Regions from separate parts of the Mesorhizobium sp. M8A.F.Ca.ET.202.01.1.1 genome, predicted to be linked through region 1. Evidence: predicted binding sites of a transcription regulator. Region 1 holds the regulator's gene; each other region holds the start of a gene.

Evidence for each region. Region 1 encodes LexA, which represses DNA repair genes until DNA is damaged. Its sites were predicted from a motif close to TGTTCNNNNTGTGTTCNG; they were not measured.
Region 2: a site for LexA is predicted at 2,270-2,287, ahead of EN845_RS17075 (helicase-related protein). Genes of this name have one in related genera too.
Region 3: a site for LexA is predicted at 2,156-2,173, ahead of EN845_RS18225 (YifB family Mg chelatase-like AAA ATPase). Genes of this name have one in related genera too.
Region 4: a site for LexA is predicted at 2,329-2,346, ahead of recA (recombinase RecA). Genes of this name have one in related genera too.

The regions. Positions count from the first base shown of each region.
Region 1 is NZ_SRUN01000010.1:132,758-138,521, reverse strand. It holds gene EN845_RS21625 (ABC transporter permease) at 1-395, opposite strand, end outside; gene EN845_RS21620 (ABC transporter ATP-binding protein) at 401-1,180, opposite strand; gene EN845_RS21615 (ABC transporter substrate-binding protein) at 1,241-2,227, opposite strand; gene EN845_RS21610 (GntR family transcriptional regulator) at 2,381-3,154, shown strand; gene lexA (transcriptional repressor LexA) at 3,565-4,308, shown strand; gene EN845_RS21600 (ComEC/Rec2 family competence protein) at 4,302-5,764, opposite strand, start outside.
Region 2 is NZ_SRUN01000007.1:141,736-147,499, reverse strand. It holds gene EN845_RS17085 (acetyl-CoA C-acetyltransferase) at 1-880, shown strand, start outside; gene phbB (acetoacetyl-CoA reductase) at 1,003-1,728, shown strand; gene EN845_RS17075 (helicase-related protein) at 2,454-5,764, shown strand, end outside.
Region 3 is NZ_SRUN01000008.1:47,296-53,059, reverse strand. It holds gene gshB (glutathione synthase) at 1-102, shown strand, start outside; gene EN845_RS18235 (LysR substrate-binding domain-containing protein) at 204-1,124, opposite strand; gene EN845_RS35530 (hypothetical protein) at 1,228-1,398, shown strand; gene EN845_RS18230 (class I SAM-dependent methyltransferase) at 1,430-2,038, shown strand; gene EN845_RS18225 (YifB family Mg chelatase-like AAA ATPase) at 2,264-3,796, shown strand; gene EN845_RS18220 (malate synthase G) at 3,973-5,764, opposite strand, start outside.
Region 4 is NZ_SRUN01000001.1:322,048-327,811, forward strand. It holds gene alaS (alanine--tRNA ligase) at 1-899, opposite strand, end outside; gene recA (recombinase RecA) at 1,171-2,271, opposite strand; gene EN845_RS01885 (carbohydrate kinase family protein) at 2,553-3,497, shown strand; gene EN845_RS01890 (pseudouridine-5'-phosphate glycosidase) at 3,576-4,493, shown strand; gene EN845_RS01895 (TfoX/Sxy family protein) at 4,711-5,034, opposite strand; gene EN845_RS01900 (GFA family protein) at 5,126-5,623, shown strand; gene sufA (Fe-S cluster assembly scaffold SufA) at 5,744-5,764, opposite strand, start outside.

The sequences.
Region 1 (5,764 bases):
ACCCAGTCGAACACCGTCGGCGAGCCGAAGACCGAGAGATTGGACTTGCCCATGATGCGAAGGTTGATGCTGTAGAGCATCGTCATCATCAGGATGCCCGCCAGAAGCGTGTGGATGCGGAAGCGCAGATGGATGAAGGCGGTGCAGCAGCCCGCCGCGAAGCCGGCAACGAGGGCGGCGGCGATGCCGACCAACGGCGATGCGCCGGCGGCAAGGAGGACGCCGCAGATGCAGCCGCCCAGCGGAAAGGCGCCCTCGCTGGTGAGATCGGGAAAATTCAGCATGCGAAACGGAATCATGATCCCGAGCACGACAAAGGCCAGGATCAGGCTTTGCGCCAGCGTGACCGGCATGATCGCGACGAAGCTGGCGAGAACGTCCTGAATGAAGCCCATGATGATCAGCTCGCCAGCAACATGCGGTCGGTCTTGACTGAGAAATGGCCGATCAGATCGATAACCGTGATCCTCGCCTTCTCTTCGCCTGTGACCTCCAGGAGGACGCGGCCGGCGTCGAGCATGATCACCCGGTTGCCGTAGTCGACGGCATGCTGCATGTTGTGGGTCACCATCAAAGTCGTCAGCTTCAGCGCGCTGACGGCGCGCACCGTTGCCTGCATGACGATCTCGGCCGTGCGCGGGTCGAGCGCCGCGGTATGCTCGTCGAGCAGCAGCAAGTCGGGCGATCCGCCGACCGCCATGATCAGCGACAGGGACTGCCGCTGCCCACCCGAAAGCAGGTCGACGCGGGTGTCCATGCGGTTTTCAAGGCCGAGGCCCAGTATCGACAGGCGTTCCTTGTAGGACGCGAGCCGGGTGGCGTTCAGCCCCTGGCGCAAGGTGCGCTTGCTGCTGCGCAAATCAGCCAGCAGCATGTTTTCCGCGACCGTCATGCTGGCGGCGGTGCCGCGCATCGGATCCTGGAAGACGCGGGCCAGCTTCGCGGCGCGCTTGTGCACCGGCATATCAGTCACATCGGCGCCATTGATCAGGATCTGGCCGGAATCGAGGATCAGAGCGCCGGAAATGGCGTTGAGCATGCTGCTCTTGCCCGCCCCGTTGGAGCCGATGACGATGCCGAACTCGCCAGTCGCCAATGACAGGCTGAGGCCGTCCAGCGCGATCTTCTCGTCGGCCTGGCCCCTGTAGAATACTTTGCGCGCGGATCGGATCTCGAGCATCGTTCCTCCCTGACATGAAAAGTGACGGCGCCCGCGCCGTCACCTTCATGCAGCCTGATGTCAGTCGACGATGCAGCCGCAATCTGCCATCGAGGCCGGTATCTCGATGCCGAACGCGGCCATCGCCTTGCGGGAAATCGTTGCCATGTGATCCTTGTAGGCCGGGCGCGACGGCGCGATCGTCTTGGGATCCTTGCCCTTGAGTATCTCTGCGGCGATGTCGCCGGCGTTGATGCCAACCTGCGTGTAATTGACCGCGAAGCTCGCCGGCACAGTGCCGTTGCGGACCGCGCTGTCATCGGAGTTGACGACCGGGATACCGGCCTGGCGGGCGGCGGCGGAGACAGCGGCGATCGCCGGCTGGATCAGGTTCGAGGCCGGGCCGTAGATGACGTCGGCCTTGCCGGCGAGCGAAGCGATACGTTGCTGGATGTCATTGACGTTGTCGATGCCGACCTCCACCACCTCGAAGCCAGCGGCGGGCGCCGCCGCCTTGATCTTTTCGACCAAGGCAACGTCATTGGCCTCGCCCGGATTGTAAGGCACGCCGAAGCGCTTGGCGTTCGGCAGCAGCTTCTTGGTGAAGGCCATCACCGCGGCGACGTCCTGCAGATCGCTGGCGCCGGTCATGCCTTCGTCACCTGAATCCCACGACGGCACCAGCTTGGCCGCCACTGGATCGGTGACCGCGGCAAAGACGATTGGAATGCCGGAACCGGCGAGCGCCTTCTTGGCGATCTGCGAGACCGGCGTGGTGATGGTGTAGATCAGCTTGGGCTGCTCCGCCTGCAGCTTGGCGATCATCTGCGGCACCAGCGATGCATCGAAATTGGTATGGCTTTCCGTATAGACGACGTCCTTGCCCTCGACGAAGCCATTGTCCGTCAGCGCCTTCTTGAAGCCGGCTATGGCGGCATTGAGCTGGGGGTGCTCGCCGAAATTGGCAATGCCGATGCGTATCTGGTCGGCGGCGGCACTGCCGGCGCTCACCATCAACGCGCTAGCCATGAACAAACCCGACAACCAAGCGGATTTCGACTTCAACATCATTTCCTCCCAGATTTGATCAGCGCCGCTTGCAGCGCGGCTACTGCAAACGATCATGGTCAGTCCGCCGGCTTGTGTCAAACATTATATATAATTCTTGCCATGCCCCTACATCATATATAATTTTCCCTGCCAGACGACGGATGGACCGCGATGCAGGATCAAACGAGCTCCACAAAGACGGAGGCAGCCTATCAGCTGTTGCGGCGCGATATCCTGACCACGCGCCTCATGCCCGGCGCCCCGCTCAAACTGAGTGCACTGCGCGGCACCTATGGAGTCGGCTGGACGCCATTGCGCGAAGCCTTGTCGCGGCTCGAGGCCGAACGCCTGGTCACCGCCATCAGCAATCGCGGTTTTACCGTGGCTCGGGTGTCGCGGGCCGAACTGGAGGACCTGGCGCGCGCCAGGATGGTGGTCGAGATCCCCCTGTTCCTCGAATCGATGGAGAAAGGCGGCAAGGAATGGGAAGATGCCGTGGTCACCGCCCACTACCGGCTCTCCCGTTGCAAAACCGCGGTCGACGATCCCTCGGATGCGGCGGTCGACAAATGGGACGAGAATCACGAGGCTTTCCATGCGGCGCTGCTGAGTGCCGCCACATGCGATTGGCTGTTGCGTTTCCGCTCGACGATCTCGGATCAATTGCGCCGGCATCATCGCTTTCTTGGTCTGGCGCCGACATTGCGGGCCGCGGCCGGCCTCAAGGATGGCTACGAAGAGGCGATGGAGGCGCTGCGCGAAGCGATTGCGATCGAACACCATACCGCGATCATGGAAGCGGCACTCGATCGTGACGTCGAGCGGGCCAAGGCGCTGATGGTGGCCCATATCGGCTACACCCTGCACGTCTATGTCCACAGCGAAGACAGCGGCCCGACCAAATACGCCGCCCGCGCCGGCAGCTTGAAAGCTGGTTCGGGATGACTCCGGCGCTTCCGCGACACCTATTCGCACGCGTTGGTCGGAGTGGGGCCGGACGCCTGGGTCCATCGCTGCCCCGAAGCTGCCAGTCGTTGGCGTTTTGGTTTCGTTTCGTTCCGCGAATAACGGACCGATAAATTATACAATCCGCCCGGGGAAAGCCTTCCGAACGGCTGACGCCAAACTCGGGAGCGGATGGGCCACAGGCCATTAACCATAACGATTTCAATGGGCCTGCCGATGGCGGAAAAGGTCGGCTTCTGCCCGCCGTAGCGGACAAAAAACATCCGCAGCCTTAACAAATTCATTAAACTTTAAACGGTTGCGGAACACAACTGGAACAGATAGTGTTTGTTCTGGGTTTGTTTTTTCGATTCTGGTTCAGACCTTCGTTCAATGCCTTGGGGGCCGCCATGCTGACACGCAAGCAACATGAACTGCTGATGTTCATCCACGAACGGCTCAAGGAAAGCGGGATACCGCCCTCCTTCGACGAGATGAAGGAAGCGCTCGATCTTGCCTCCAAATCCGGGATTCATCGCCTGATCACGGCGCTGGAGGAACGCGGCTTCATTCGCCGGCTACCCAATCGGGCGCGCGCGCTGGAGGTGCTGCGGCTGCCGGATTCGATCGCGCCCGGCCTGAACGCGGCAAAGAAATTTTCGCCCAGCGTCATCCAGGGCAGCCTTGGTCAAAACAATCTTGGCCGCCAGCTCAAGCCGGCGACGGCGCCTTCGCGTCTGCCCGCGGCCGGCAATGACGACGATGTGGTTTCAGCCGTGTCCATCCCGGTCATGGGCCGTATCGCCGCCGGTGTGCCGATCGATGCCATCCAGCATCAGACGCATTCGATCTCGGTGCCGCCGGATATGATCATGGGCGGCGAGCACTATGCGCTGGAGGTCAAGGGTGACTCGATGATCGAGGCTGGTATCTTCGACGGCGACACGGTCATCATCCGCAATGCGAACACGGCAAGTCCGGGCGAAATCATCGTGGCGCTGGTCGACGAGGAGGAAGCGACGCTGAAGCGGTTCCGCCGTAAAGGCGCCTCGATCGCGCTCGAAGCCGCCAATCCAGCCTACGAAACGCGTATTTTCGGGCCGGACAGAGTCAAGGTACAAGGCAAGCTGGTCGGGCTGATCAGGCGCTACTGAGCCGGTTTGCCATCGGACTTGTCTGGCTTTTTATAGGGCGGCAGCCCCCTCGCCTCGCGTGAGAATTTTCGCTGCTCGTGCCAGGGCCGGTATGGTCCGTCGACAGCGAATTCGATCACAGCCGGGGTTGTGGCCGACTGGGGATCGAAGAAGACGGCAGCACTTCCCTTGCGGGCGAGCTGCCGTTTCGTGACGACGACAACCAGCGGATTGTGGCAGGCGTCATAGGCGGTCGCGTCATTGACGACGATCAGGTCGGCGAAGGCGCAGGCTTTCCAGGTGTTCTTGCGATCCTCGACATAGGCGACGATCGCGCCGGAAGGGTGCCTGGCAAGGCAAAGGCCTTCGCGGCAATAGAACGGCGATCCCTGCGGCAGGTCGGTGGGAGCGGCAATATCGAATTGCCCGTCCGCCTTGTCGAACATTTCCGGTTTGACGATTGTTTCGGAGACCAGAGCGCGTTTCCAGTTGTCGGCCGCGAATTCGTTCGGACGTTCCCGGTTGACGGCCAGTTCGCCATTGCCGATCGGCAGTGCGACCAGCCGTGCGTCTTCCGAGATCAGCACGTCGGGCGTGCGTATGTCCGACACAGTCAACAGACCGGCAAGTGCGAATGGCAGTGCCGCGAGCCGCAGCCAGGTCGTCGCCATCGTCGCGATGACCAGCGCGACGGCCACCAGCAGCACGGATTGCTGCGAGATCAGACCTACCCCATCGATTGGCGAGCGCTCCGATATCCATGACGATACGGCGATCATCGCTGTCAGGCCTTTGCCCATCACGTAGAGAAACGGGCCGTCGGCGCCGAAGGGCATCGCCAGCGAACTGAGGACCGCAAAAGGCATGACGACCACCGACACGATCGGCATGACGGCCAGATTGGCGAACAGGCTGAGCGGCGATACGCGCTGGAAATGCCAGATGGCAAACAGCGCCGTCGCGCTGCCGGCAATGATGGAGGTCATGGCCAATCCACCTGTCGCCAGCAGGAATTTTCGCGTCAGGAACCCGGGTAGTGACCGCTTTGGCGACGGTGGCCTCGTCTTACCAGCGCGGTGGTCCGCCCAGCCGGCATAGGCGCCAACAAGGGCCGCGGTTGCCGCGAACGACATCTGGAAGCTCGGGCCGACGACCTCGTGCGGGGAAACCAGGATAACGGCGATCGCCGAGATGGCCAGGTTGCGCATGGTGAGCGCCGCGCGATCGAACAAGACGGCAATCAGCATCACCGCCAGCATGATGAAGCTGCGTTCGGCCGCAACGACGACACCGGAAATGACGAGATAGGCGGCGATCGAGAAAAGTGCGGCGGCGGCCGCATATTTCTTCACCGGCCGGCGCGCGGAAAAGTCTGGAAACAGCGCGAAGGCACCGCGCAACAGACCCATGATGGTGCCGGCGACCAGCGCCATATGCAGTCCCGAAATGGAAATGATGTGATAGATGCCGGTACGCC
Region 2 (5,764 bases), on a different contig from region 1:
GCAGCAGATCGCCACCGGCGACGCCAAGGTGATCATCGCCGGCGGCCAGGAATCGATGTCGCTGTCGCCGCACGCCGAGCATCTGCGCGCCGGCGTCAAGATGGGCGACTACAAGATGATCGACACCATGATCAAGGACGGGCTGTGGGACGCCTTCAACGGCTACCACATGGGCAACACCGCCGAGAACGTCGCCCGCCAGTTCCAGATCACCCGCGACGACCAGGACCAGTTCGCGCTGGGCTCGCAGAACAAGGCCGAGGCCGCGCAGAAAGCCGGCAAGTTCAAGGACGAGATCGTCGCCTTCACCATCAAGGGCAAGAAGGGCGACACGGTTGTCGATCAGGACGAGTACATCCGCCACGGCGCCACGATCGATGCCATGACCAAGCTGAGGCCGGCCTTCGACAAGGACGGTACGGTGACCGCCGCCAACGCCTCCGGCATCAATGACGGCGCCGCCGGCGCGCTGCTGATGAGCGAAGCGGAGGCCGCTCGGCGCGGCGTCACCCCGCTCGCGCGCATCGTGTCCTGGGCAACCGCCGGCGTCGATCCGGCGATCATGGGCACCGGACCTATTCCCGCTTCGAAGCGCGCTCTGGAAAAGGCAGGCTGGTCGGTCGGCGATCTGGACCTGGTCGAGGCTAACGAGGCTTTCGCCGCGCAGGCCTGCGCCGTCAACAAGGGCATGGGCTGGGACCCCTCGATCGTCAACGTCAATGGCGGCGCCATCGCCATCGGCCATCCGATCGGCGCCTCGGGCGCCCGCGTCTTCAACACGCTGGTCTTCGAGATGCGTCGCCGCGGCGCCAGGAAGGGGTTGGCCACCCTATGCATCGGCGGCGGCATGGGCGTCGCCATGTGCGTCGAAGCCATCTGAACAAGCCAATAGCGAACAGGAGTAGCGAATAAGGAAGAACGGCCTCAGCGCGGCGGGACATCAAACCCTATTCGCTATTGGCTACTCCCTATTCGCTCCTCCGACCAACGGGAGGAGAACACATGACCAAGGTTGCAATCGTCACGGGTGGATCGCGCGGTATCGGCGCTGCCATCTCGATCGCTTTGAAGACTGCCGGCTATTCGGTTGCCGCGAACTATGCCGGCAATGACGATGCGGCGGCGAAATTCAAGGCCGAGACCGGCATTCCGGTCTACAAATGGTCCGTCGCCGATTATGACGCTTGCGCCGCCGGCATCAAGCAGATCGAGGCCGACCTCGGCCCTGTCTCGGTACTGGTCAACAACGCCGGCATCACCCGCGACGCCATGTTCCACAAGATAACGCGCGAGCAGTGGAAAGAGGTGATCGACACCAATCTGTCCGGTGTCTTCAACATGACCCATCCGCTGTGGAGCGGCATGCGCGACCGCAAGTTCGGCCGCGTCATCACCATCTCCTCGATCAACGGCCAGAAGGGCCAGGCCGGCCAGGTCAATTACTCCGCTGCCAAGGCCGGCGACATCGGCTTCTCGAAAGCGCTCGCCCAGGAAGGCGCCCGCGCGGGCATCACCGTCAACGTCATCTGCCCGGGCTACATCGCCACCGAGATGGTCAAGGCGATCGACGAGAAAGTGCTCAACGAGCGCATCATCCCGCAAATCCCGGTCGGCCGCCTCGGCGAGCCGGAAGAGATCGCGCGCTGCGTCGTCTTCCTCGCTTCCGAGGATGCCGGTTTCATCACCGGCTCGACCCTCACCGCCAATGGCGGCCAGTACTTCGTCTAGGCATTGATTTTCGCCTGCCCACCAACCAGCGGCCTTGACGGGCGAAAACGGACCGGGAAACCGGTCCGTTTTCAAGTGATGCTCTGGGCCTAAAACCCCTCGCTACGAGCGGCTGCCCCAATCCGGCACGCAAAGGTTAATGGCGGCAGCGCGCCTGCGCGAAACCTGTGGGCAAGCCTGTGGATTCTCGGTGGATAAGCTGTTCACAACACAAGATATTGGGGGAACAAAAAGGGAAAATAGCGCTGACGCTGTTTTGTCGCCGATTCGTTCCGGCTTTGAGCGGAAGTTAACATTAATAGGCCGAGATCACCCATAGTTTCTTAACCCACAATTCAGAAAGATTAACAATTTCATAATCTTGAGCAGTGCGCATCGAGCCCCCGACCTCGTTCACAGGCGAAAGTTAACAGAGAGGTTCGCCTAGCATAAAACGGGCCAGTTTTCTGATTCAGCATGTGGTGAGACTCATGGTCGCAAAATCCATATCTAGCCGTGAACAAAAGCTGAATCTGACGGAGTCACCGATTCGTCGCTGATTCGTTCCAGACTCGTTCCAACTGTTAAGCAGGAACTGATTTGCGGGCTGACACGGGCGTCTTCGGAACCCGGGCGGAACATTCCGCTTTCGCTTCGCGCCCGAAATCCCTATGTGTCGGCTGTCATACGCGCCGTCCAGGCACGCTCCCGACAACGAGAGGCCAGAAAGCCTTATTTCCGAGCCGATGAACATCCAGCAGAAACATACCGAGCCGCTGATCCTGTCGGGCCGCGACGTGACCGCCGTGCTTGGGCCGACCAACACGGGCAAGACCCATCTCGCCATCGAGCGCATGGTGGCGCACGAAACCGGCGTCATCGGCCTGCCGCTGAGGCTGCTGGCCCGGGAGGTCTACACGCGCGTCTGCGAGAAAGTTGGCGCCCACAAGGTGGCGCTCATCACCGGCGAGGAGAAGATCCAGCCGCCGGGCGCCAAATATTCGGTCTGCACCGTCGAAGCCATGCCGCGCGAGACCGACGCCGCCTTCGTCGCCATCGACGAGGTGCAACTGGCCGGCGACCTCGAGCGCGGCCATATCTTCACTGACCGCATCCTGCATCTGCGCGGTCGCCAGGAAACGCTGCTGCTCGGCGCGGCCACCATGCACGGCATCCTCCAGCGGCTGCTGAAAGGCGTCTCGGTGGTGACGCGGCCGCGCCTGTCGCATCTGGCTTATGCCGGTTCCAAGAAACTGACGCGCCTGCCACGGCGCACCGCGATCGTCGCCTTCTCCGCCGACGAGGTCTACGCCATCGCCGAGCTGATCCGGCGCCAGCAGGGCGGTGCGGCGGTGGTTCTGGGCGCGCTGTCGCCTCGCACCCGCAATGCCCAGGTGGCGCTGTTCCAGTCGGGCGATGTCGACTATCTCATTGCCACCGACGCGATCGGCATGGGTCTCAACCTCGACCTCGACCATGTCGCCTTTGCCCAGAACCGCAAGTTCGACGGCTACCAGTACCGCAATTTGACGGCGGCCGAACTCGGCCAGATCGCCGGCCGCGCCGGCCGGCATCTGCGCGACGGCACGTTCGGCGTCACCGGCCAGGTCGATCCGCTGGACGAGGACCTGGTCCAGAAGATCGAGGGCCATGACTTCGACCCGGTGAAGGTGCTGCAGTGGCGCACCGCCCAATTCGATTTCGCCAGCCTCGATGCGCTGAAGCGTTCCATTGAGACCAACGCCCCGGTCGAGGGCCTGACACGCGCACTGCCGGCCGTCGATGCCCAGGCGCTCGAACATCTCTCCCGCGACGAAGGCATCCGCGCGCTCGCAACCAATGCCAAGCGCGTGGCGTTGCTGTGGGAAGCCTGCGCGCTGCCGGATTATCGCAAGATCGCGCCCGCCCAGCATGCCGACCTCATCGCCTCGATCTACATGGACCTCGCCCGGCATGGTCATGTCGACGAGAACTATATGGCCGAGCAGGTGCGCCGCGCCGACACCACCGAGGGCGATATCGACACGCTGTCGCACCGCATCGCCCAGATCCGCACCTGGACATTCGTGTCGAACCGGCCCGGCTGGCTGGCCGATCAGGCACACTGGCAGGAAAAGACGCGCGAAATCGAAGACAGATTGTCGGATGCGCTGCATGAGCGGTTGACGAAACGCTTCGTAGACCGCAGGACTTCCGTCCTCATGCGGCGCCTTAGAGAAAATACCATGCCTGAAGCCGAAATCAGTCCTACCGGAACCGTCCTTGTCGAAGGCCATCACGTCGGCGAGTTACAAGGGTTCCGCTTCACCGCCGACCAGACCGCCGGCGGCGAAGACGCCAAGGCCGTGCGCACGGCCGCGCAAAAGGCGCTGGCCGCCGAATTCGATGCACGCGCGGAGCGCTTCGGTGCCTGCGCCAATGGCGATCTAGCGCTCGGTTCGGACGGCACGCTGCGCTGGATCGGCGCGCCGATCGGCACACTGGTTTCGGGCGAGGACGCGCTGAAGCCGCGCCTGGTGCTGCTGGCCGACGAACAGCTCACCGGCCCGGCGCGCGACAAGGTCGCCGCGCGCGCCGAGCGCTTCGTCAATTTCCAGATCGAATCCCTGCTGAAGCCGCTGGTCGACTTGAAAAATGCCGATCAGATTTCCGGTATCGGCCGCGGCATCGCCTTCCAGCTGGTCGAGAATTTCGGCCTCATCAATCGCCGCGACATCGCCGAGGAGATGAAGTCGCTCGACCAGGAAGGCCGCGCGGCGCTTCGCCGGCTCGGCGTGCGCTTCGGTGCCTACCACGTCTTCGTGCCGGCGCTGATCAAACCGGCGCCCGCCGGACTGGTGACCTTGCTGTGGGCGCTGAAGAACGACGGCAAGGACAAGCCCGGCTTCGGCGACGTCGTCCATGCGCTGGCATCGGGCCGCACCTCGGTGGTGATCGATCCGGCCTTCGACAAGGCGTTCTACAAGCTTGCCGGCTACCGCAATCTCGGCCGCCGCGCCGTTCGCATCGACATTCTGGAGCGGCTGGCTGACCTGATCCGCCCGGCGACCAACTGGAAGCCCGGCCTCGGCCAGCGACCGGACGGCGCCTATGACGGCCAGTCCTTCATGGTGACGCCGCCAATGATGTCGATCCTCGGCGCCACCGCCGACGACATGGAAGAGATTCTCAAGGGTCTCGGCTATCGCGCCGAGCCGAAGCCGGCGGCGGACGTCAAGGCGCGGCTGGAAGCGCAGGATACTGCCGCGCGGGAAGCCGCCGCGGCCAAGCAGGCAGCCGCGGAGGCAGCCCGCGCGGAACAGGCCAAGGCGGCGGAAGAGGCGGCAGCGCCAGCCGCCGAAGGATCGGAACCGGTGCCGGATGCGGCAGCCGTCGCGGCGATGGAGGTTGCGGCCGAAATCGCGGCAGACGCGCCGACGGAAGCTGCCGTGCAAGAGCAGGCGGAAGCCACGGCTGACGTTGCAGGGGGCGAAGAGGCGCCTGTGGCCGAAGCCGCCGTTGAACCCGTCGAGCCGGCGCCGGTTGAGTCGCGGGCCGAAGCTGAGACTGCCGAGATTGACGCCGCGCCCCCAGAAGAGGGCGCCGCGGCGGCGGAGCCGGCCGTCGGGGCCTCCGCGCCGACGGAAGCCGCCGAACCCGTTGCGGTGGCGCAAGCCGTCGGCGAAACGGTGCCGGAAGCCGAAGCGCCAAAGCCGATCCTGTTGTGGCGCCAAGGCCGCTTTGACCAGCGTCCGCGTCATCGCGACGGCCGCAACAACCGCCCGCAAAACGGACAAGCGCGCGGCCGAGGCAACGCGTCGGCCGATGCCGGCGGCGCACCGGCAACAGGCACGCCCACGGACCGTCCCGCCCATGAAGGACGCCGCGACGGCGCCGGCAAGCCGCGCTTCGACCGCTCGAAGTTCAAGCCCAAGCCGCAAGGTGACGGCGAGCAGCGCCGCGATGGCCGCCCGCAAGGCGATCGTCCCGAGCGCCGTGAAGGCCGCCCGGACTGGAAGGGCGGCAGGCCGGAAGGCAAGGGGGGCGGAAAGCCCGCCTTCCAACCCAAGCCGCGCGA
Region 3 (5,764 bases), on a different contig from region 1:
ATCAATGTGACCTCGCCGACCGGAGTGCGCGAGGTACAGCGTTTTGGTGGCGCCGACATTGCCAGCCTGTTCTGGGACGCTGTCGAAGCGAAGCGGACATAATCCGTTTTCATTTTGTGTTAACCATGTTCCGCTTTTTGCAGCCGGCTACAACCGGGGCGCAACCGGTCCGGTTACCGGTTCCCCTGATGTTCCTGATTTGATCAAGGCTCTTCGACCCGGCGCTGTTCGCGCTCCCTGACATCAGCCGTCTCGGCCAGCACCCAGTCCCTGAACAGCCTGATCTTCGGGGTGTTGCGGCGGCTTTCGGAATGCACCAGCCAGTAGCCGTCGCCGTCGGACCCCATGGCCTCGAACGGCTGAATGAGCTGTCCTGTCGCCAGCAACGAGCTGTAGAGGTTGCGGGTGAGGATGGCGACGCCCTGATCGGTCAGCGCCGCCATCGCGTCGTAGGCCTGCGTGCCAAGCTCCGGGCCGGCTATGATGCGATCGGGCTCGAAGCGGGCGCCGGCTGCTTCGAACCAGATCTTCCACCAGGGATCGGTCGAACAGCATAGTGGCAGCTTGTAGAGATCCTCGGGCCGGCGGATGCCTCCCACGCTCCGCACCAGCCTCGGGCTGAGCATCGGCGTGTAATCCGCCTTGAACAGATAGTGGGCTGCCAGGCCCGGCCATTTCCCGGTGCCGGTGCGAATGCCGATATCCATGCCGTCGCGCCCAAAATCGGCCAGCCGGGACGATGTGTCGACTTTCACGGCAAGGTCCGGATGCATCAGCTGGAATGCTCCAAGGCGCACGGCGAGCCAGGTCGAGGCAAAGGTCTGGACCGTGGTGACCGACAAGACGCCGGTGGCGCCGCCCTTGGTCGCCACCCACGCATCGGCCAGCGCCGAGAAGGCACCCGATGCGTGCGGCGCCAGCTGCTCGCCGGCCTCGGTCAAGGCGATCTGCCTTGTTTTTCTTACGAAAAGCGGTGTTCCGGCGCGTTCCTCCAGCACCTTGATCTGGTAGCTCGCCGCCGACTGGGTCATGCCGAGTTCTTCGGCCGCCTTGGTAAAGCTGCCCAGCCGCGATGCGGCTTCAAACACCCTGATGGCGCCCAATGGCGGCAGGTCCCAGCTCATCACACATCAATCCTGTTGATGCATGATAAGCGACGTTCGATTGGAAGCCAAGAGCCGGCAAGCGCACACTCAAACCATCGACCGAACCCGAAAGGACATGGCCATGAACACTTCCACGCGGCGCGTCACAGTCCGTCATCCGATGCTGGACCTCTTCGTTGCTCCCTTCCGATCGCGGTCGCGCCGCCTGCTCGATCAGCGCGCGCTGTCCGACCATTTCAAGCGCGACATCGGCCTGCTCGACGGCCACGCGCCTTATGGCAGCATCCGCTAGACACGATTGGCGCACGGAGACGGAGAGAATGATGACCGTGCCCGCGAAAGCCCTGGCGCAGAGCCGTCGGACGGTCGAGTCGTATGAGGACTACGCGGTCCGTTATGACGAGATTGTCGGACATGTTCCCCACCCGAACGACCAGGCCGCGCTCAAGCGCGCCGCGGCGATCGCCGGGCCGGGCGGCCGAATCCTGGAGATCGGGTCCGGACCTGGCCGCGATGCGGACTTCCTGGAGGGCCTCGGCGTCAAGGTCCGGCGGACCGACGCGACGCGGCGCTTTCTCGAACTGCAGGCAGCACGCGGCAAGACCGGCGATCTGCTCGATGTGATCACCGACGAGCTTGGCGGTCCCTATGACGCGGTGGTGGCGCTTGCCGTGCTGATCCATGTGCCGCGCGACCAGATCGACCCGGTTCTGGAGAAGATCGCGCGGGCGTTGCGGCCCGGTGGTGCCTCTGTCGTCTCGATGCGCGACGGCGACGGCGAAACAAGCGGCAGATACCATACGGTCGACTGGCGCAAGGACGCCTTCGCGGCGCGCATCGAGGCCGCCGGCATGGAGCTTGTCAGCCACAGCTTCCGCGTCGGCAGGAAGGAGCGAGGGTGGAACACTTTTCTGGCGGTGAAGCCGTCGTGATCTGCACGGACTCCCGGAACATTCGCCTCCATCCTGCGCGGCTCGCATCGTCACGCGCTCGGTGAGGCGCCTTGCGGGCAGTTGCGAGCCCGTCGACGGTAGGCGCACGCCTCTCTTTGTTCCTGTATTGTTCTTGCCTTGGGCTAAAATCTGTGGTTGTCTCGCGTTGACGTCGCTCGCGGCCGGCTCACAAAGGCTGGGGAGAGACGGCATCGGGGGCAAAGAATGGTGGCGCGGGTTCGTACGGTCGCTTTCCAGGGCATCGAGGCCGTGCCGGTCGACGTGCAGGTGATGATCGCGCCCGGCAAGGTCGGCATCCAGATCGTCGGCCTGCCCGACAAGGCGGTGGCCGAGAGCCGCGAGCGGGTGCAGGCGGCGCTGCATGCGTCGGGCCTGTCGATGCCGTCGAAGAAGGTCACCGTTAACCTGGCGCCGGCCGATCTGCCCAAGGAAGGCAGCCACTACGATCTGCCGATCGCGCTTGGCCTGATGGCCGCCCTTGGCGCCATTCCGGGCGACATGCTGGCCGGCTATGTCGTGCTTGGCGAATTGTCGCTCGACGGCACGATTACCGCCGTGGCCGGCGCGCTGCCGGCGGCGATCGGCGCCAATGCCGAGGGCAAGGGCCTGATCTGCCCGTTCGCCTGCGGACCGGAAGCTGCTTGGGCGGGCGCTGATTTCGACATATTGGCGCCGCGCAGCCTGATTGCCATCGCCAACCATTTCCGCGGCACGCAGGTGCTGTCGCGGCCCGAGGCCGGCATCCGCGCCGCGCCGCGCGACCTGCCCGACCTCGCCGACATCAAGGGCCAGGAGACCGCCAAGCGGGCGCTGGAGGTGGCGGCTGCCGGCGGCCACAACCTGCTGATGGTCGGTCCGCCCGGCTCTGGAAAATCGATGCTGGCGCAGCGGCTGCCTTCGATCCTGCCGCCGCTGGCGCCGAAGGAGCTCCTGGAGGTCTCGATGATCGCCTCGGTGGCCGGCGAGCTCGGCGAAGGCAAGCTGACGGACCGGCGACCGTTCCGCGCTCCGCACCACTCGGCCTCGATGGCGGCGATGGTCGGTGGCGGCATGCGCGCCCGGCCGGGCGAGGTGTCGCTCGCCCATCACGGCGTGCTGTTCCTCGACGAGTTCCCCGAATTCACGCCGCAGACGCTCGATGCGCTGCGCCAGCCGCTGGAGACCGGCGACTGCATGATCGCGCGCGCCAACCACCGCGTCACCTATCCGGCACGCATCCAGCTGGTGGCGGCGATGAACCCGTGCCGATGCGGCATGGCCGGCGAGCCGGGTTATCGGTGCGTACGCGGCGAACGCTGCCGCACCGACTATCAAGCGCGCATCTCAGGACCGCTGCTCGACCGCATCGATCTTCGTATTGAAGTGCCGGCGGTCTCGGCCAGCGACCTGATCCGCCCCGACAGGGCGGAGAAGAGTACTGACGTTGCACTCCGCGTCGGCCGCGCGCGCACGCTCCAGCGCGAGCGCTTCGAACGGCTCGGCGTCAACAGCGCCACCACCAACGCGCATTGCGCGCCGGCTGTCATCGAGGCGATCGCCATGCCCGATGCCGCCGGCCTGTCGCTGCTCAAGGACGCCAGCGAAAAACTCGCCTTTTCCGCCCGCGCCTACCACCGGGTGTTGAAAGTGGCGCGCACGCTGGCCGACCTCGACGCCAGCGAAACCGTCGGCCGCATCCATCTGGCCGAGGCGATTTCCTATCGCATGAGCGCGGAGCGTGTGGCGCAGGCGGCGTAGAGACCGCAGCACTGGGCACAACATTGCCGGCTCTACGCTCGCGAGGCGACCTCGAGGCACCGGCCGGGCCGGTGACGGCTGGCAGATAACGTTTCGAAGCTGCGCGATGCGCTTGGGCTGAACTGAGCCCATTCAGGAGGGTCCGTGGGCCGGTTCCGGTCCAAGCTTGCGCCAGCTCAGCCCTGTTTCGCCTTCAACTCCAGCCGCCGCTTATGCAGCACCGGCTCGGTGTAGCCATTCGGCTGGCTGGTTCCCTTGAACACCAGGTCGCAGGCGGCCTGGAAGGCGATCGAACTGTCGAAATCCGGCGCCATCGGCCGGTAGAGCGGATCGCCGACATTCTGCAGATCGACGATGGCCGCCATGCGCTGCAGTGAATCCCTGACCTGGATTTCCGAGCAGACCTTGTGGCGCAGCCAGTTGGCGATGTGCTGCGAGGAGATGCGCAGCGTGGCGCGGTCTTCCATCAGGCCGACATCGTTGATGTCCGGCACTTTCGAGCAGCCGACGCCCTGGTCGATCCAGCGCACGACATAGCCCAGAATGCCTTGCGCGTTGTTGTCGAGTTCGCGCTGGATCTCGTCGGGTGTCCAGTTCGGCCGCACGGCCACCGGCACCGACAGGATATCGTCGAGTTTCGCCTTCGGCCGGCTCTTCAGCGCCGCCTGGACGGCGTGGACATCGACCTTGTGATAGTGCGTGGCGTGCAGCGTCGCGGCCGTCGGCGACGGCACCCAGGCAGTGTTGGCGCCGGCCTTGGGGTGGGCGATCTTCTCGACCAGCATCGCCGCCATCAGATCGGGCATCGCCCACATGCCCTTGCCGATCTGGGCATGACCGGCCAGCCCGCATTCGAGACCGGTGTCGACATTCCAGGCCTCGTAGGCGGAAATCCAGGCGGCCTGCTTCATGTCGCCCTTGCGGATCATCGGGCCGGCTTCCATCGAGGTGTGGATCTCGTCGCCGGTGCGGTCGAGGAAGCCGGTGTTGATGAACACCACGCGCTCCCTGGCGGCGCGGATCGCTTCCTTGAGGTTGATGGTGGTGCGCCGCTCCTCGTCCATGATTCCCATCTTGATGGTGTTCTTCGCCATGCCGAGCAGCGCCTCGACGCGGTCGAAGATCTCGACCGCGAAGGCGACTTCCTCCGGTCCGTGCATCTTCGGCTTCACCACATACATCGAACCGGCGCGGGAGTTCATCCGCCGCCCCTTCGGCCCGACATCGTGCAGCGCGATCAGCGCCGTCATCGCCGCGTCCATGATGCCTTCCGGCACCTCGTTGCCGTCACGGTCCAGAATCGACGGATTGGTCATGAGGTGGCCGACATTGCGCACCAGCATCAACGAGCGGCCAGGCACGGTGAGTTGGCCGCCGGCGGGTCCAGTGTAGGCGCGGTCGGGGTTGAGCTTGCGGACAAAGCTCTTGCCGCCCTTGCTGATCTCTTCGGCGAGGTCGCCCTTCATCAGGCCGAGCCAGTTGCGGTAGACGACGACCTTGTCCTCAGCGTCGACAGCGGCGACCGAGTCCTCGCAGTCCTGGATGGTGGTCAAAGCCGATTCCAGGATGACGTCGGCGATTCCAGCCGGGTCGGTGCGGCCGATCTGGTTGGCGCGGTCGATCAGGATCTCGATATGGAGGCCGTTCTTGACCAGAAGCACGGCTTCCGGATTCTCGGCATCGCCGCGATAGCCGGCGAACTGTTTCGGGTCGGCAAGGGTGGTGGCGCCGGCGCCCTCGCCGAGCTTCAGCGCGCCATTGGCGATCGAGAGCCCGTTGACGCCTGCCCATTTGCCCGTGGTCAGCGGTACCGACTGGTCGAGGAAGTCCTTTGCCCAGGCAATCACCTTGGCGCCGCGCGCGGGGTTGAAGGCCTTGCCCTTCTGCGCGCCGCCGGTCTCGGGAATGGCGTCGGTGCCGTACAGCGCATCGTAGAGCGAACCCCAGCGCGCATTGGCGGCGTTGAGC
Region 4 (5,764 bases), on a different contig from region 1:
TAGCCGCGGCCTTCATTCGACGGCAGCACACCGTCGGCAACCAGGAAGGAGGATGAGCGCAGGTGATCGGCAATGACGCGATAGGACGCAACCGTTTCCGCGTCGGGCGCGCGCCCAAGCGCGGAGGACGCCGCATCGATCAAATGACGGAACAGGTCGGTCTCGAAGACGCTTTCCACCCCTTGCAGGATGGATGCCATGCGCTCCAGGCCCATCCCGGTGTCGATCGACGGACGCGGCAGGTCGACGCGCTCCTCTTTCGTCACCTGCTCATACTGCATGAACACCAGGTTCCAGAATTCGAGGAACCGGTCGCCGTCCTCCTCCGGACTGCCGGGCGGGCCGCCCCAGATGTGCTCGCCACGGTCGATGAAGATTTCCGAGCAGGGGCCGCAGGGTCCCGTGTCGCCCATCGCCCAGAAATTGTCCGAGGTCGCGATGCGGATGATGCGGTCGTCGGAGAAGCCGGCGATCTTCTTCCAGTAGCCGGCCGCCTCATCGTCCGTGTGATAGACGGTGACCAGCAGCTTGTCCTTCTTCAGCCCGAACTCCCTCGTGATGAGGTTCCAGGCAAGCTCGATGGCGCGCTCCTTGAAATAGTCGCCGAAGGAAAAATTGCCGAGCATCTCGAAGAAGGTCAGGTGGCGCGCGGTATAGCCGACATTGTCGAGATCATTGTGCTTGCCGCCGGCGCGAACGCTTTTCTGGGCCGTGGTGGCACGCGAATAAGGCCGCTTCTCCAAACCGGTGAAGACGTTCTTGAACTGCACCATGCCGGCATTGGTGAACATCAAGGTCGGATCGTTGCGCGGCACGAGCGGGCTCGAGGCCACGACCTCGTGGCCTTCCTTGCGGAAATAGTCGAGAAAGGTCGAACGGATCTCGTTCACGCCACTCATGGATACTGCCTTTTCAAGAGAGCCGCCGGCCGGACCGGCGGGAGATGGCTCAGTGTTTTCTAGAAGATGGAGTTGGCCTTTTAGCCGTAGCTCTTGACCCTGTCCAGAAACACGAAATTGGGCCAATTCGAGCTTCGCACCGCCACTTGCGCGGGCACACAAACGAAAACCGCCGGCGCGAAGGCCGGCGGTTTTGAACGCGGTACTAAAGAACTCTGTTACTTAAGCGTCGGATAATAGGCTGGATTTATGGCCAAACTCTGGCGTTGCCCTACATCGCGCCGGCTTCGTCCTCAAAACCGTCATCGCCATTGCCCTCCGAACCACCATTCTCGAGGAATTTTTCGGCGATCAGTCCGGCATTCTGCCTGAGCGCCAGTTCTATCTCGCGGGCGGTGTCGGGATTGTCGCGCAGGAACAGTTTCGCATTCTCGCGGCCCTGGCCGAGACGTTGCGAATTGTAGGAGAACCAGGCGCCCGACTTCTCGACCACGCCGGCCTTGACGCCGAGATCGACCAGTTCGCCGGTCTTGGAGACGCCCTCGCCATACATGATGTCGAATTCGACCACCTTGAAGGGCGGCGCCAGCTTGTTCTTGACCACCTTGACGCGGGTCTGATTGCCGACGACTTCGTCGCGATCCTTGACCGAGCCGATACGGCGGATGTCGAGGCGTACGGAAGCGTAGAATTTCAGCGCGTTGCCGCCGGTCGTCGTTTCGGGCGAGCCGAACATGACGCCGATCTTCATGCGGATCTGGTTGATGAAGATGACCATGGTGTTGGAGCGCGAGATCGATGCGGTGAGCTTGCGCAGCGCCTGGCTCATCAGGCGGGCCTGCAGGCCAGGCAGCGAATCGCCCATCTCGCCCTCGATTTCGGCGCGCGGCGTCAGCGCCGCCACCGAATCGACCACCAGCACATCGATGGCGCCGGAACGCACCAGCGTGTCGCAGATCTCCAGCGCCTGCTCGCCGGTGTCGGGCTGCGAGATCAGCAGGTTTTCAAGATCGACGCCGAGCTTGCGGGCATAGACCGGATCGAGCGCGTGTTCGGCATCGACGAAGGCGCAGATGCCGCCCTTCTTCTGGGCTTCGGCCACGGTATGCAGGGCCAGCGTCGTCTTGCCCGAGCTTTCCGGCCCGTAGATCTCGATGATGCGGCCGCGCGGCAGGCCACCGACGCCGAGCGCGATGTCGAGGCCGAGCGAACCGGTCGGCACCGTTTCGATCTCGACGACCTGCTCGTTGGCGCCGAGCCGCATGATCGAGCCCTTGCCGAAAGCCCGCTCGATTTGCGACAGCGCCGCATCCAGAGCCTTTGATTTGTCCACTGCCTTATCCTCTACCAGCCGCAAAGAATTCTGAGCCATGATACATCACCCCTTGGTCGTCAATGAAGGCCGGACAATCCGTAATCCCTGGCATTTTGTACCTTGTTTGTTCTCATTTGGCAAGGGGTGGCAACCAATTGAAAAACAAGCGATATCCGGATTTGTTCTTTTTTTGTCTTGCCAAGCCGGTCAGGAACGGGCTCCGCATTGGGCCAGCCGGCCCCGGCATTCCGCCCGGCCGAATCGCGATCTTGCGTGCGAAGCTCTGTCGCGCACTCTAGCGCTTGTGCGGCTACAACAACAAAGGTCATATCGCCGCCATGGTGAAATCAGCGAAGATACTGGCCGTGGGCGGCGCCCATATCGACCGGCGTGGCCAGGTATCCGGTCCTTACGTGCCGGCCGCCTCCAATCCCGGCACGATGCGCGAAGATGTCGGCGGTGGCGTCTTCAACGCCCTGCGCGGCATGGTGCGGCGCGGCCTCTCCGCATCGCTGCTTTCGGTGCGCGGCGGCGATGCGGCGGGAGATACGGTTTCACGGGCCATCGCCGAGGCGGGCGTCGCCGATCTGTCGGCGGTGTTTCTCGACCGCACCACGCCGAGCTACACAGCTCTCATCGACCGCGAGGGCGAATTGATCGTCGGCTTTGCCGATATGGCGCTGTATGACTTGGCCTTTACCAAGCAGATCAGGCGTTCCAAGATCCGCCAGGAGGTGGCTGCCGCCGATGCCATCCTGTGCGACGCCAACCTGCCGTCGGCCGCACTGCAGGGGTTGCTGTCGCTCGCCGCCGGCAAACCGGTTTTCGCCATCGCGATTTCGCCGGCCAAGGTGACGCGGCTGATACCGGTGCTCGACGGGCTGGCCCAGCTCTTCATGAACCGGCGGGAGGCCGTGGTGCTGGCTGGCGTCCATGCAGATGCCGCCGAGCGGGAGATGATCGACGGGTTGCGATGCAGCGGCCTTTCCAGCGGCGTGGTCACGGCAGGCGGTGGCCCTGTGCTGGGTTTCGACAGCACAGGCGCTTTTTCGATCCTGCCGCCTGCTCCCAGAAAAGTCGCCGATGTCACCGGCGCCGGCGACGCGCTCGCGGGTGCGACGGTCGCGGCGCTGCTGCGCGGCCTGCCGCTGCGCCAGGCCCTGCGCGAAGGCGTCGCGGCGGCGACGCTGACCATCGAGAGCGCCAATGCGGTGCCCGAATTCTCCGCGGCGAGCTTCGCGGAAGCGCTGGCCCTTGTGCCGGATGCCAGGGAAGTGGCATGAGACCGGCAAATTCATGACGCCGCAGCGAAGCTTACGCTTTCCTGATGGATGCGCCGCATTCCGGATTGGAGATCAGAAATGACGCCAGAGACCGCCCGCCCTTTCATCGATATCCATGCACCGGTGGCGCAGACCCTGGCCGCCGGGCGTCCTGTGGTGGCGCTCGAAAGCACCATCATCACCCATGGCATGCCCTATCCCGACAATGGCGCCATGGCGGCCAATGTCGAAAAAATCATCGCTGACGGCGGCGCCGTGCCAGCGACGATCGCCGTGGTCAACGGCCGCATCAAGGTCGGGCTTTCGGACGGCGAACGCGAATCGCTGGCGATGACGGGTGACGCCATGAAATTGTCGCGCGCCGATCTCGGCTTCGCTGTCGCGCAGGGCCGCACCGGGGGCACCACGGTCGCGGCCACGATGATTGCTGCTGACATGGTCGGCATAAAGGTGTTCGCCACCGGCGGCATTGGCGGCGTGCACAAGGGCGCGGAAAAGAGCTTCGATATTTCCGCCGATCTCGACGAACTGGCGCGCACGCCGGTCATCGTCGTCTCGGCGGGCGCCAAGGCCATTCTGGACATCGAAAAGACGCTGGAAGTGCTGGAGACGCGCGGCGTGCCCGTGGTCGGCCATGGCTGCGAGACGATGCCCGCCTTCTGGTCGCGGCAGTCGCCGTTCCGCGCGCCATTGACCTTGCACAGGCCGGAAGACATCGCGCATTTCTACCAGACGCGCATGGCTCTGGGACTTGGCGGCGGCTTGCTGGTCGCCAATCCGGTGCCGGAAAACCACGAAATCCCCGCTGAAGAAATGGCCGGCTACATCGAAGCCGCGCAGAAGGCCGCCGAAGCCCTCAACGTCACCGGCAAGGCGGTGACGCCGTTCCTGCTGGGAAAAATCCTCGAACTCACGGGCGGCCGCAGCCTGAAGACCAACATCGCGCTGGTCGAGAACAATGCAAGGCTGGCGGCGAAGATAGCCAAGGCGCTTTAGGGTCGCGCGGCGAAGGCTCACTCACCCGGATTGCCAAGACCGAATTGCCAAGACCAAATTGCTAAGAGCAATTCGGGGCGATCCGACCTCTCCCCGAGGGGAGAGGAGCTGCCGGCGCCAACCCCTTCTCCCCCCGGGGAGAAGGTGGCCGCGAAGCGGCCGGATGAGGGGCGGCCTCGATGTATCCCCTCCGTAGCAGCCCCAGCGTCAGGTCAAATCACTTCCCAGCCCGCCGCCCCGCCTCATAGGCGCGCCGCGCCCACACCGTCATCTCGTCGGGATCGTCGAAGGCACTGTCGGGAATGCTCCAGTAGGGCATGGCGACCAGCTTGCCGTGCCGCGTTCCGGTATAGGTCCATTGCCGGCAGCCGGCGGCCTCGAAATCGGGCACGCTCTGCTCGTCGGCTTTCAGCAGCAATTCGCCGCGCAGCACGATGGCGACGATGACATCGTCGAAATAGATGCCCTTGCCGCCGAAGAGTTTGCGGATGCTGACCGGGCCCAGGCCCTCGAAAAGCTCGGCGATGCGTTCATTGTCCATGCCGCGATCATGTCACCGGCATTTGACATTGTCATCGCGCAGCCGAAATCATGCTGACAGGTTGTGAACATTCCGTCGGAGTCGTTTCGTCATGCCGCTTCTGCTCAAAGGATCCTGTCGCTGCAACGCCGTGCGTTTCGAGGTGGAAAGCCACACGCCCGTACCGTTCATGCTCTGCTACTGCTCGATCTGCCGCAAGCAGCAGGGCGGCGGCGGTTTCGCCATCAATCTCGGCGCCGATTACGCAACGTTGAACATCCGGGGCAAGAGAAATCTTGGCGTCTACCGGGCCGAGATCGAGGACGATGAGCATCCCCGTTGCGGGGTCTCGACCGGCGAACGCAATTTTTGCCGCAAATGCGGGTCGGCGCTCTGGCTCTACGATCCGACCTGGCCGGAACTGGTGCATCCCTTCGCCTCGGCGATCGACAGCGACCTGCCCGTTCCGCCCGAGAAGGTGCATCTGATGCTGAAGTACAAGGCGAACTGGGTCGAGCCTGATGTTGGGCCGAAGGACAAAGTCTTCGACGTCTATCCCGAAGAATCGATCGCCGACTGGCACAAGCGGACAGGCATGTGGGTGGATTAGCTTTCTTCACGGGGTGAAGGTGCCGGCAGGCAAATGAGGCCGCACAAACTAACGAGAGGGCACCGCTGCCCCTCATCCGGCCCTTCGAGCCACCTTCTCCCGTAGCGGGGCGAAGGGAGGTCAGGCCGAGGCGCGTGCCTC